2 regions of the Pectobacterium cacticida genome follow, and region 2 is predicted to be linked to the other one. Evidence: predicted binding sites of a transcription regulator. Region 2 holds the regulator's gene; the other holds the start of a gene.

Region 1 (7,175 bases), 1.4 Mb from region 2:
TTTGGTGAAAAAGCCGGTTACCGCCTCGGCGGCATGATCGGTGCCAACGACTAGGCCTGCATTCATGCTGGCGATGCTGTATTGCGCTTTCATTCTTTCCCTTGCTTTTTCATTTCCTTTGACAAAATCGGAAAGTGCTATCCCGATGGCGCGCAAGGTTGCTTCACTGGCATCAACTGCGGGTTTGATGTTAACGGTTAAAACACGATCCGGTTGAATAAAGGTAATGGCATCCTGGCAGTCAGCTTCATCAGCCTGAATGCCATAAGGTAGCCGAACCGCGATAAACTGATAGCGCGTATCCCCTGTTTCATCGCGTAATTCCGCGATCGCCATCTGACACAGTTTTCCCGTGAGCGTGGAATCCTGGCCGCCGCTGATGCCCAGAACGAGTGTCTTAATAAACGGGTGAGCATTCAGATAATTCTTTAAAAAATCAACGCTAACGCGGATCTCCTGAAGCGGATCGATACTGCTTTTAACGCCCAACGTAGTGATAATGTCCTGTTGTAATGACATGCCATCCCCTCCTGAACCTATTGATACTGAAACAAAAAATAGAGCGATTGCCAGAGTGTAAAACGAATTGGCATGAAGAAAAAGCATAAGCTGCCAGGTAGTCGTTTTCCCTATAGATAATCGGTTTCGACTATCGGTCAATATGTTACATATCGGTGCAATAATTTGAAAAAGAGGTTGTTGCCGACTAGCCTTAAAGCGGCACATTAATTATGAGGTGATGGAATGAAAAATAACAGATTATTACTCGCTATTGCGGCAGCAGGTGCGGTGATGTTAGCGGGATGCTCTACTTATAATAAGGTCGAAAGCTATGTCAATGAACCCGTAGTGAAAGACGTAAAAGTGGGTATGACGAAGCAGCAGGTTCACCAACTGGCGGGCAGCGGAATCGAAAAACGCATGGTGAATGCTAAGGGAACCTGTAGCGATTATGTGCTGAAAAATCGCGATGGCACGGCGCAGAACTATTTCGTTAGTTATGACGAGACCGGACATGTTCTGAATAAAGGTTTCCAGAGCTGTCAGGCTTACGATACCAATCCACAGCGTTAAGCTGTTGATGACAAGTCATTATTATTATATTAACGCCGACTGTCCGAACCGTCGGCGTTTTCTTCTAGCCGAATACAAGGACTAGCGGTGAGTTAACTCCGCGTCGTCCTGCGCATTGAAAACGGTTTTATCCGTCTGCTTCATTAATTGGCTGGTAACCGTACCCGCCGTCATCGACCCGCTGACGTTAAGCGCGGTGCGCCCCATATCAATCAGCGGTTCAATTGAAATCAATAGCGCGACGAGTGTCACCGGAAGACCCATTGCGGGTAAGACAATTAATGCGGCAAAGGTGGCTCCGCCGCCTACGCCAGCCACGCCGGCAGAACTAATGGTCACGATCCCGACCAGCGTCGCAACCCAGACCGGATCGAATGGGTTGATTCCGACCGTTGGTGCGACCATTACCGCCAGCATTGCTGGATATAGTCCGGCACAGCCGTTCTGTCCTATAGTTGTCCCGAAAGAAGCGGCAAAACTAGCGATGGACTGTGGAATACCAATGCGCCGTGTTTGCGCTTCAATGCTCAGCGGGATTGTTGCCGCGCTGGAACGACTGGTAAAGGCGAACGTCAGCACCGGCCAGACTTTACGATAGAAACGTGCCGGATTAATGCCGGTGAAAGAGAGGATTAGCGCATGGACGCCGAACATTATCGCCAGCCCCAGATAGGAGGCGACAACAAAACTACCCAGCTTGAGAATGTCCTGCAGGTTAGAACTGGCAACCATTTTGGTCATGAGCGCCATGACGCCGTAAGGGGTTAGTTTTATTACCAGCCGAACGAGTTTCATCACCCAGGATTGCAACGTATCAATAGCGGTTAAGACACGTTCACCTTTAACGCTATCATCCTTTAGTAACTGAAGCGCCGCTACCCCAAGGAATGCAGCAAAGATAACAATGCTAATGATAGAGGTTGGATTCGCCCCCGTTAATTCAGCAAACGGGTTTTTAGGGATAAATGAGAGAATAAGCTGTGGCACATTGAGATCGGCAACCTTATTCGCGTAATGGCTTTCAATTGCCGTCAATCGCGCGGTCTCCTGGGCGCCTTGCACCAGTCCGGTTGCCGTCAGGCCGAATAAATTCGTCACAAAAACGCCGACTAATGCAGCGATCAGCGTAGTGAACAACAAGGTAGAAAGCGTCAATACGCTGATTTTTCCCAATGACGAGGCGTTGTGCAGTTTGGCAACAGAGCTGAGGATGGAAATAAAGACTAGCGGCATGACGATCATTTGTAATAGCTGCACATAGCCATTTCCTACAATATTGACCCAGGATATAGACTGACTAATCACGGGGTTGTTATCGCCATAAATCAAATGCAATGCTGAACCAAAGATGACACCGACGACTAAGCCCAACAATACCTTTTTGGCCAGGCTCCAGGTGGGGTTGCGGCTGGCATAACCGAGTCCGAGTAATAATACGACAAATAACACAATATTTATGAGCAGCGGAAAATTCATCCGGCTTTTCTCCCTATCAATAAGCCACATCGCTTTGCTGCCAATGCCGTATATTTATCTGGATCAGCAGCAGTCGAGTTTTTTTGCGATAATAAATAACTACCACGCACAGGATAGCAGGTCTTTTATCAGGATGTTACCGAGACAACGTTGACGGTAAATAACCCGGTTATTTCAGGTAATGGGCGAGGTAGCTTTGCGCCGATTGCCAGAAGTAGGACAGCTGGCCATAAGTACAGCAATCCAAATTCTTTTGCGGCTGATATAGCGAAAAACCGATGCAGGCGAGACATAAAATGCGTTCCCATTGATTGCCTTTCTGGCTATTTACTAGCGGTAGACGGAAACGCCAGCGACAAGGCCAGAGAAGAGGAACGCCCGCGGGGGTTAACATGTCAGCGAGAATATGGCTTAAATAACCAACGATCATGGCATGATAGGCATCGGTTGGGATCGGCCACTCCGGCGGTAGACGCGTTTGGATAAAGAAAATACCCGTGGCGATGGCCAGTAGGCTATGTGTAAAACCACGATGGCCAAATAGGCGCGCAACCGGCACGGAAAGCCACTTCAGACGTTGTCCGAGGACAGATTTGGGGTGATCGATGTCCGGCAGCAGTGCGGTAAGAAGGGCACCGGGAATAATATGCCACCAGTCTCCGGTAGCCAGCGCAGGCGAAAGTTCAACTTTTTTAGCCAGAATTACGCAGGCAACAGAAAACAGCAGATGTCCTTCCGCAGTCATGAAGCATCTCAAATTTAAACTGTTATTTTATACAGTATAAGAGATTATCGCTGCCTGCGGAAGCCGTGACGCCGTAACGAGTTATTTCAATTGCGGCCAAATTAACGCTTTATGGCGTAATTTTCGCCGGTTGGCTGGTTGCGGGTAATGTGCGTAGCCAATTATCGAGAAGCTGGGGCCAGGTTGACGCTGGAAGGCCCTCGGTGCCACGCAGACCGAAACCATGACGCCCCTTTTCAAAGAGATGCATTTCGACTGGGATCTTCTTTCCCCGCAGTGCGTTAAACATCACCAGGCTATTATCTACCGGCACTGATGGATCATCGACCGCATGTACCAAAAATGTGGGCGGCGTTTGCGCGGTCACTTGCTTCTCAGGTGAATAACGCATCACCTGCGAGTCTGTCGGCTGTTCGCCGATTAACTGTTTACGCGATCCCAGGTGCGCAATATCGGCCTGCATTGAGATGACAGGGTACATCAACACCATGAAATCGGGGCGAGCGCTGACGCGATCAATAGCATCTATGGCAGGATAAATGGGCTGCGCGAATCGGGTACCAAGGCTGGCGGCAACATGTCCCCCGGCAGAGAACCCCATAATGCCAATGCGTTGAGGGTCAATATGCCATTTTGTGGCATTGGCTCTCAGTGTCCTTATGGCGCGTTGCGCATCGGCGAGAGGGGCATCGGCACCTTCCTGATGACCATCACCAGGCATACGGTAGGTCATCACAAAAAGCGTGTATCCTCGCTGGTTAAAAAATGGCGCCAGGTCACTCCCTTCTTTATCCAACACTACGCGCTGATAGGAACCGCCGGGGGTAACCAGCAGTGCCATGCCATTAGGGTTGTCTGCGGGATAAACGGTAATTTCGGGACGGCGAATGCCCATCGCCGCCCGGTCGGGTAACGCAGGATTGTTACTCCGTTCGATAACCTTCGGTTGTATGGATGAGGTCGCGGCACCCGGTGCTTCACCCTGGGGCCAGACAGGAAAAACAGGCTGGGCCTGGCTAAACCCATAAATAGACATCATCATGGCCCCAATGAGCAGAGAACGAACGATCATGATAGATTACCTGACAAAAAATAGAAGGAAACTATTAGATATTAAAAAAAGGTAGTCATTATTTCTGAGAAAAATGACTACCTTGAACCGCAGCTAGAACAATAAACAAACAACATTCACAGGTGAAGAGGGTAAATCAGACACAGCAAAGACTAAAATCGATTGAAAAATATTCTCTATAATATTGGACAATACACACAAAATAAAGAAACGTAATTATTTAATTTGCAGCAAATCTACTCATAGAAGGATGCTATTGGTCAACAGCATTTAACAATAACACCCATTTAATTAACTAATAAATAACCGGTGAATGATTAGAAACTATATTGTACACCGACACGAAAACGCGTTTGGCGATGATCTGATTTCCCACCCTCCGCAACGTTACCCAGCGCGGTGTAAGGTTTCCAGTTTTTGTCCCACTTATAAGAAAGTTTTACGTCATGGGTGAAATCATAATTATCATTATCATAGATTACTACTCCCGCCTTGGTGACTTTTTTATAATCTAATTCATAGTCAACCTGGAAATCTTTCAGGAATTTATAGCTAATAACGGACGTTAACTGATAACCTTTCTCAACAGAAGGGTCGCCGTTGGATTTACCAACATTCAGTCCACTATTTCTTTTGTAATACGGACGATAGCGTAAAGAAATAGACAGATCATCAGTAATCGCAGCTTTCCCGCGCAGGTAAGGGCGATAGTTATTTGAGGTAGAGCTTGAATCTAAGGAGAAACCTGGTTCGATTTGGAACGTTTTGTCGATTTTATAGACATAGCTGGCGACCACTTCAGTGCCGTTACTTACCGTTTCATGATATGGCTTATTCGGTGTACTGTCATTATTGGCCTGACGCCATTTTGCTTCAGCGGATAATCCAAAACCATTGGCAAAACGGTGTGACATGGATAAGCGGTCACGGTGATCGTTCTTCGGCGTATCTTTCATTTCATGACGGTAGTCAATAGTTACTGCCATTGCATTAACGCTAATTAATGACGTTACAGCCAGTGCGAGTAATTTAATTTTCATCATTATATTCCCTATCGGTTAGTACAGTGTTTAATACTTATTCTAAAAGCGCATTATAATTCCGAAAGACACATTGTTCTTTTGTGGCAGGAACTATTCTATTTATTAATAAATGGCTTTCTGTGATCGAGATCGTCTTGGGTAATAAAAAATAAAATGGAGTTTCAAGTTGTGAAGGCGATCGGGTTGAATAGGGCAGTTGTTTTAATTTATATGAAAAATCCCTGCCGGGGATTGGCAGGGATTAAGGGGAGGTAAATCGAATGCTATTTTATCTCATTGCACGTCTTAAAATACGTTCAGATTGACGTTGGAAGTATTTTGCCGCTTCTTCCACAGTTTTCTGACCATAGTCAATAGACTGGATGGCATCATTAAACAACGTGACGATTTGCGGATCGTCAAAATAAGGTGAAACCGGTACCTCGTGAGGCAATGTCAGCGCGAGTTTCAATCCTGATACCGCCGGCGCATCATCCTGGATAACGCCATCCGCAGTCAACTGAGCGACAGCCGCTTTACTTAACGGTACACCCCGTTCCAGCCCCAGAGCCTGAACGCCTTCCTTGCTATTTAGCAGGAAATTAATCAACTGAGCGGCTTCCTTAGGATGCTTGGTTGACTTGCCGATAGATAGCATCTGTGCAGGCTTGAAAAACAATCCGGCATCTTTCGCGCCGGGCAACATTGGATAGTTACCCAGCTCCAGTTTTGCTGGCGGTTGTAGATTATCGGAGTACTTAGTGATAGTGGAGTTCCACATGTATGTGCCTGACCATTCGCCAGTGATCCAGGGTTTCATTTCATACATGTTGCTCTTGCCATAAGAGGCATAGTATTTCGCATCAGGCATGACATGGGCGTCGATCAGTTTCTTATACATCCCAAAGAATTCATTCCATTGCGCTTCGCTATAGGAGAATTTTTGACTCTTCACATCAATAGCTGGAATATTGTACTTCTGCACCATGTACGAATTCAGTAGCGCCAGAGTATCCTGGTGTTCCAATACGATAGGGTAGTATTGGTCGCCCAGCTTTTCTTTGAATACCTTACCGGCATTCATCAGCTCATCCCAGGTTTTTGGATATTCCAGACCTGCTTTTTTCCAGGTTTCCGTGTTGTAATAAAAGACACGGGCAGTAACGGAAATCGGAATGCCGTTTAGCTTGCCGTTCACTGTCGTATTTTGCAGCTCTTTAGCGTCAAATTGTGTCAGATCCAGGGTGTCTTTCACTTTATTCAGATCGTAAAAACCATCACCATTTTTAGAGAAAATCGGCAACCAGTTCCAGTTAGTCTGCATGACATCAGGCTCTGTTTTACCGGCAATCTGCGTTGTCAAACGGGACAAGTGCCCATCCCATCCGGTGTATTCGGCTTTTACGGTAATATTAGGATGTTGCTTATGAAACTCCTCAATCGCTTTGAGCGTTTGCTGGTGACGGCTATTGCCGCCCCACCAGGACATCCTCAACTCAATCTGATCGGCTGCAAAAGATGGTGCCGCCAGCAATGCCAGAGATGAAGCTATTAACGTGTGTAGGATCGCTTTTTTCATCGGTTACTCCTGTTAAAGAGAAATATTTTTTTCTGTTTTTGCATCAAATATATGACATTTTTCCATGTCGAATTGGAAATATACCGGACGATGCAGTCCCTTCTCGATAATCAACCGTGCTTCGTCAGAAGGTACGCGGCTGGTTAATTCAAAGCCATTAACTTTGATGTACATGAAGAATTCATGCCCCATGTTTTCTACGCGAAC
Region 2 (7,175 bases):
GCGTTCTCTTCCACCGCATAAAACATCAATTTTTCTGAAAAAAAACAACAATTATACTCGCTGGCAGCACAAATCATCTCTCTATATTATCAGCCCATAACCTCGTAACAGCCAAGGTTTCAGACAGCGCCTGCTACCGCGAACACGATAGGGCTGCTAGCAATAACTAACATTAATGGAAAAGATGATGAAAAATTTAGAAAGTACCGCACTGTTGGTCGCACGAATTTTAATGCCAATTCTGTTTATCACCGCGGGTTACGGCAAGCTGGGCGATGCCTACGCAGGAACCCAGCAATACATGCAAGCCATGGGCGTACCAACCTTCCTTCTGCCGCTCACCATTCTGCTGGAATTAGGCGGGGGCCTGGCCGTACTGTTTGGATTATTGACTCGTACCGTCGCCCTGTTTACCGCTGGCTTTACCCTGCTGACGGCGATCATTTTCCACTCTAATTTTGCCGAAGGGGTGAACCAACTGATGTTCATGAAAAATCTGACCATCGCGGGCGGCTATCTCTTACTGGCAGTCACCGGACCAGGTGCTTTCAGCGTCGATCGTCTGTTGGGTAAAAAGTGGTAAAACGAGCCGCCTCCGGCCTGTACTACACTTAATGCATTAGACGGCAGGAATACAAGGCCTGCCGTCAGTCTATCATTATTCATTCGAGGGAAGATGTATGGGACAACTGATTGACGGCGTATGGCACGATACCTGGTATGAAACAAAATCTACCGGCGGGCGCTTCACACGCTCAGAATCCGCATTCCGCCACTGGGTAACGCCCGACGGCGCCCCCGGCCCCACTGGCGAAAGCGGTTTTCCCGCACAGCCCGGCCGTTATCATCTCTACGTCTCACTCGCCTGCCCCTGGGCACATCGCACATTACTCATGCGGCAGTTGAAAGGATTAGTCGATCACATCGCGGTATCGGTGGTACATCCGCTCATGCTCGATCATGGTTGGACATTTAGTACAGATTTTCCGGGTGCAACAGGAGATTCGCTTTATCAGCATGAGTTTCTTTATCAACTCTATTTACACGCCAAACCAGATTACAGCGGGCGGGTGACCGTGCCTGTCCTGTGGGACACCGAGCGGCATACCATCGTGAGCAACGAATCCGCTGATATCATCCGTATGCTGAACAGTGCGTTTGATGGCGTAGGCGCCTCGGAGGGAGATTATTACCCGCAGGCGCTACGCGCTCAAATTGATGAATTGAACGGCTGGATTTATGACAACGTCAATAATGGCGTTTACAAAGCAGGTTTTGCGACCAGCCAGACAGCCTACAATGAGGCGGCGACGGCCGTTTTTGCCGCATTATCCGATCTGGAAGCCATTCTTGCGCAGCAGCGTTACCTCACTGGCGCTCGGTTAACCGAAGCCGATCTACGGCTATGGACAACATTAATTCGTTTCGATCCGGTTTATCACACGCATTTTAAATGTGATAAATATCGTCTCAGCGATTACCCCAATCTGTTCGGTTTTCTGCGTGATATTTATCAGATGCCTGGCATCGCTGATACCGTTGATATGATGCATATCCGTCACCACTACTACCGTAGCCACAGCACCATTAATCCACACGGTGTAATCTCCCTAGGTCCAGAGCAAGATCTGCATCAACCTCACCAGCGTGATAAGAGATTTTCCCATTAATAGCGCAAGTTAACATGATGGCAAGGCGCGACGTCTTGCCGCTATACGGCACAACACTTGAGGCTCGACAACACTAGGGTTTGTTCAGCAATTTTGGAATTTCGCGCAGGAACCAGGATTTTGCCTCACCCATGCTGTCCCGTCGCCACGCCATAATTATCTGGCTTTCTATGTGATACTCCGGCCCAACCACCCGTAAACGCCCTTCGGCAATATCCTCCTCCACCATGGGGTAAGGCATCGTGGCGACGCCTAATCCTGCGAGTAACGCAAGACGCTTATCCTCCAGCGAACTCACCGTCAGACGCTGCTGCTTATCAAGCAGTTGCACGGTAAGCACCGGGCGTTCGCGTGCGGTATCGGCGACGGCAATCCCACGGTACTTTACCCGAGTTGCATCTGACAGCGGCTCAGGCTCCTGATGGATAGGATGATCCGGGCTGGCGACATAAACATTATTCGTTGTGTACAGTTTGCGAGTATTCATTTCTGATGACGCGCGAAAGTGCATATCCGGCGCGATAACGATATCGGCACGCCCTTGTTCAAGGCGTTCCCACGCGCCTGCCAGCACTTCCGTCAGAATCGATACCTGCGTGTTCGCCTTGAGCGCCAGTTTATCGATTAAGGGAAAAAGCCGCTGGGTAGGAATCAGCGCTTCCGTCACAATCGTCAGGTGCGTTTCCCAACCGCGCGCCAGTGCTTCCGCATCCGCGGTCAGTTTATCTGCCGCCTCCAGCAATATACGACCGCGCTCCAGCAGCATACGCCCGACGTTAGTGAATTTGGTGCGATGCCCGGAACGATCGAACAACACCACATCTAACTCTTCTTCCAGTTTTTGCATGGTATAGCTCAGCGCGGAGGGCACCCTGCCCAGTTCGTCAGCGGCCGCCGCAAAACTGCCGCGGCGATCGATCGCATCCATCACCCTCAAGGCTTCCAGCGTCAGTGCTCGTTCTCTCGCCATCGTTTTCTCATTCAGGAATTTTGAATATACCCACCAGATTAACTAGCTAACAATCCAACGTCCACACAATTACTATCGGTTTAATAAATAATTATCCGAGGATTACGGTTATGATCACACGAAGAGCGGTAGGACAATGCGGTCAGGCCGACTATGGCTGGTTGCAGGCGCGCTATACCTTCTCTTTCGGTCACTATTTTGATCCACAGTTGCTGGGCTATGCTTCTCTACGCGTGCTTAATCAGGAAGTGCTAGCGCCGGGGGCATCGTTCCAGCCACGGAGCTACCCACGGGTAGATATCCTGAATATTATTCTGCAGGGTGAGGCCGAATATCGCGACAGCAACGGCGCACATGTTCACGCTAAAGCTGGAGAGGTATTGTTGCTCGCCACTCAGCCAAACGTCAGTTATAGCGAACACAACCCCAGCGCCAGTGCTCCGTTGACTCGCCTGCAATTATGGCTGAACGCTTGCCAGACGCGGGAAAACAGCCCGCTACAGCGTATGGCATTAAATTCATCAAGTCACACGCTGCTTGCTTCGCCCGAAGGTGAAGATCAGAGCCTGCAACTGCGACAGCAAGTTTGGGTCCATCATGTCGATCTCCAGCAAGATGCGCAAAGCGCAATCACCCTACAGGGCAACCAGGCCTACCTGCAGCTGATCCGTGGTTCAATGATAGTAAAGGGCGACCATAACAGCGAGGTCTTACACTGTGGAGACGGCGCATTTATTAAACAAGAACCGTCACTGACGCTACGGGCTGGATCGCCGGTACGAGCCTTGCTTATCGATCTGGTGGTATAACGCTATTATCGCAGGATAATGCCGCCAGTTCGGCGTTTTTACGCAATCGTGATAAGATATCCGCCTTAATTCTCAATGCGTCAGGGTGATATGGCAATGAATTCAACCCAACAGGACAAACTGCTTGCCCAGGCTGAACAAATTTGTCAGCAACGCGCTGTGCGTCTCACGCCCCAGCGGTTAGAAGTTTTACGCCTTATGGCCCAACAACCCGGCGCGATCAGCGCATATGATCTGCTCGATCTGCTGCGGGTTTCCGAGCCTCAGGCCAAACCGCCGACGGTCTATCGTGCGCTGGATTTTCTGCTGGAGCAGGGCTTCATTCATCGAGTCGAATCCAACAACAGTTACGTACTGTGTCACCATATCGAAGACCAAAGCCATACCTCCGCCCTCTTCATCTGCGATCGCTGTGGGCAGGTGACAGAACGTCAAACCGAAGGGGTGGAGGAAACGCTACGCAATTTGGCGCAACAGTCAGGATTTACGCTGCGTCACAGCGTTGTGGAAGCACACGGGCTATGCAGCGACTGCCAGGAAATAGCATCATGCAAACAGCCGGATCATTGCGATCATGACCATAGCGTGCCGATAAAAAAACGTTAATGCCTAAAGACGCAACTTCCAGCCACTAGCCGTGCGTAGCCACAAACTGTTAGCTCCAGTCGCTGTTACGAATGATGCCAACCGCTAAGCCTTCTACCGAAAAATTTTGCTGGCGCAGATCGACAACAATGGGGGCAAACTCTTCATTCTCAGCGAGCAAATACACCGTATTACCTTGTTTCTTCAGGCGTTTTACCGTCACTTCATCTTCGATACGTGCGACAACGATTTGCCCGTTGCGAACATCTTCGGTTTTGTGCACAGCGAGTAAATCGCCATCCATAATGCCAATATTTTTCATCGACATGCCGCTTACTCGCAGCAAAAAATCAGCGCTGGGTTTGAACATTGCAGGATCGACCTGATAATGACATTCGATATGTTCCTGCGCGAGCAGCGGCTCACCTGCGGCGACGCGCCCCACCAAGGGGATCCCCGTCTCTTCTTCCATCAGAAGGCGAATGCCACGCGAAGCGCCTGAGACAATTTCAATTACGCCTTTACGCGCCAATGCCTTTAGGTGCTCTTCCGCCGCATTGGGTGAGCGGAACCCCAATTGTTGAGCAATTTCCGCACGCGTTGGCGGCATTCCAGTCTGCGCAATATGATCGCGGATTAAGTCATACACCTGCTGCTGCCTTGCCGTTAATACTTTCATCCCGCCCCCTGGTTGTTTATACAGTCTTTCCGTGAGTATATACAGGTAAGTCAACATTGGGAATGCCGATGTAGGCAAAGCCCTGACTTTTATTTGCTTATGCGTAACGTCAGGCAAAACACTGCCAGAGAATGCCTCCCCAGACAACAGCAGCAAACAGGAAAGCGATGAAAACGGCCGCGGAGCCCATATCTTTAGCTCGACCCGATAATTCATGGTGTTCGCAGCCAATGCGATCGACAACCGCTTCAATGGCACTATTGGCTAACTCGAAGAGCATAATCAAGACGACAGATCCAATCAGTAATAGTTTTTCGACTAGCGTAACGGGCAATAAACACGCAACGATGATGCCGACACTCGTCAGTAGAGTTTCCTGACGAAATGCCGCTTCGTGCCGCCACGCCTGTTTCAGCCCATTAAGGGAATAACCAGTCGCCTTAATAATCCGGGTTACTCCCGTCGCTTTATTCATTTATCCTCCACTTTTTATATAAAATAGTTCGCATTTTAACGCGCTGGTGTTGTCTCATCACCACAGATCTCCGGCGCAGTTTCTGGTATCCTTGCCGCGCATCGCTAACAAGAGGCTCCAAGTTGTTATGTCAGGCTGGCGTAAAATTTACTACAAGCTATTGAGTTTCCCGCTGAAACTGCTGGTGAAAAGCAAAGTAATTCCTGCAGATCCCGTGGCTGAGTTGGGGTTAGATCCTTCACGTCCCATACTCTATGTTCTGCCCTACAACTCTCAGGCGGATCTGTTGACGCTACAGGCGAAATGTCTGGCATTGGGGTTACCCGACCCTTTGCAATCATTCGACTTTAACGGCATCGAACTCCCTAGTTACGTTTTTATCAATGACGGCCCACGCGTCTTTCACTATTACGTTCCCAAACAGGAATCCGTCAAGCTGTTCCACGACTATCTGGATTTGCATCGTGCCAATCCAGATCTGGATGTACAGATGGTTCCCGTTTCCGTCATGTTTGGGCGTTCTCCAGGACGCGAAGGCCACGCTCAATCAACACCTCATTTACGGTTACTTAATGGCATTGAGAAATTTTTCGCCGTCCTGTGGCTAGGTCGTGACAGTTTTGTCCGCTTCTCCAGCCCGGTGTCTCTGCGCTATATGGCGACCGAGCATGGCACCGATAAGACGATAGCCCACAAACTGGCGCGTGTCGCACGTATGCACTTCTCTCGCCAACGTTTGGCGGCTGTTGGCCCGCGCTTGCCGGTGCGTCAGGAGCTGTTTAACAAACTGTTGGGCTCCAAAGCGATCAAGAAAGCCATCGAGGACGAAGCACGCAGTAAGAAGATCTCTCATGAAAAAGCGCAACAGAATGCCATTGAATTACTGGAAGAGATCGCCGCCAACTTTTCCTACGAGGCGGTGCGTCTGTCGGATCGCGTATTAAGTTGGACATGGAACCGCCTTTATCAGGGGATCAATGTTCATAACGCTGAGCGTGTTCGCCAACTGGCAGAGGATGGTCACGGCATCGTTTATGTGCCTTGTCACCGTAGTCATATGGACTACCTGCTCCTGTCTTATGTCTTGTATCACCAGGGGCTGGTGCCGCCGCACATCGCCGCGGGAATCAATCTTAACTTCTGGCCAGCGGGGCCGATATTCCGCCGTCTTGGTGCGTTTTTCATTCGGCGAACCTTTAAAGGCAACAAACTGTATTCAACCATTTTTCGCGAATATCTGGGGGAGTTATTTGCCCGCGGCTATTCCGTTGAATATTTCATGGAGGGCGGGCGCTCGCGTACGGGGCGCCTGCTGGAGCCCAAGACCGGAACCTTGGCGATGACCATTCAGGCGATGCTTAGAGGCGGTACGCGGCCTATCACGCTGGTACCGATTTATGTCGGCTACGAGCATGTGATGGAGGTCGGTACTTATGCGAAAGAGCTCCGCGGCGCGGTGAAGGAAAAAGAAGGCTTTATGCAAATGGTACGCGGTTTGCGCAAACTGCGTAACCTCGGCCTGGGATACGTGAATTTCGGCGAACCGTTGCCGTTGATGAGCTATCTAAACCAACATGTGCCGCAGTGGCGTGAGGCTATTGACCCGATCGAAACGCCACGGCCAAATTGGTTGACACCGACGGTGCAGAATATTGCGATGGATGTCATGGCACGCATTAATAATTCTGCAGCGGCAAACGCGATGAACCTGTGTTCTACCGCGTTATTGGCATCGCGCCAGCGTTCATTGACGCGCGAACAAATGCGCGAACAACTAGAGTGCTACCTGCAACTCTTACGTCAAGTTCCTTATCATGAAGATATTACCGTCCCCCAAAAAACAGCGGATGAATTATTGGAACACGCGCTAAGTCTGGGCAAATTCGAAGTTGAGAAGGATAGCGTTGGCGATATTATCATTCTACCGCGTGAGCAGGCGGTTCTAATGACATACTATCGCAATAACATTCAGCACCTATTGGTCTTG

The links. The regulator LexA, encoded in region 2, represses DNA repair genes until DNA is damaged. The targets are predictions, from matches to a motif close to TNCTGTATGTACATACAGNA.
Region 1: a site for LexA is predicted at 3,313-3,332, ahead of RFN81_RS10085 (metal-dependent hydrolase). Genes of this name have one in related genera too.

What each region holds. Positions count from the first base shown of each region.
Region 1 covers NZ_CP133656.1:2,177,171-2,184,345, reverse strand. The annotation lists gene nadE (ammonia-dependent NAD(+) synthetase) at 1-519, opposite strand, end outside; gene osmE (osmotically-inducible lipoprotein OsmE) at 745-1,074, shown strand; gene RFN81_RS10090 (L-cystine transporter) at 1,156-2,550, opposite strand; gene RFN81_RS10085 (metal-dependent hydrolase) at 2,720-3,295, opposite strand; gene paeX (pectin acetylesterase PaeX) at 3,405-4,367, opposite strand; gene RFN81_RS10075 (oligogalacturonate-specific porin KdgM family protein) at 4,685-5,407, opposite strand; gene RFN81_RS10070 (ABC transporter substrate-binding protein) at 5,679-6,968, opposite strand; gene RFN81_RS10065 (ABC transporter ATP-binding protein) at 6,981-7,175, opposite strand, start outside.
Region 2 covers NZ_CP133656.1:3,540,747-3,547,921, forward strand. The annotation lists gene RFN81_RS16125 (DoxX family protein) at 188-583, shown strand; gene RFN81_RS16130 (glutathione S-transferase family protein) at 681-1,670, shown strand; gene RFN81_RS16135 (LysR family transcriptional regulator) at 1,744-2,640, opposite strand; gene RFN81_RS16140 (pirin family protein) at 2,751-3,449, shown strand; gene zur (zinc uptake transcriptional repressor Zur) at 3,546-4,055, shown strand; gene lexA (transcriptional repressor LexA) at 4,105-4,713, opposite strand; gene RFN81_RS16155 (diacylglycerol kinase) at 4,823-5,188, opposite strand; gene plsB (glycerol-3-phosphate 1-O-acyltransferase PlsB) at 5,316-7,175, shown strand, end outside.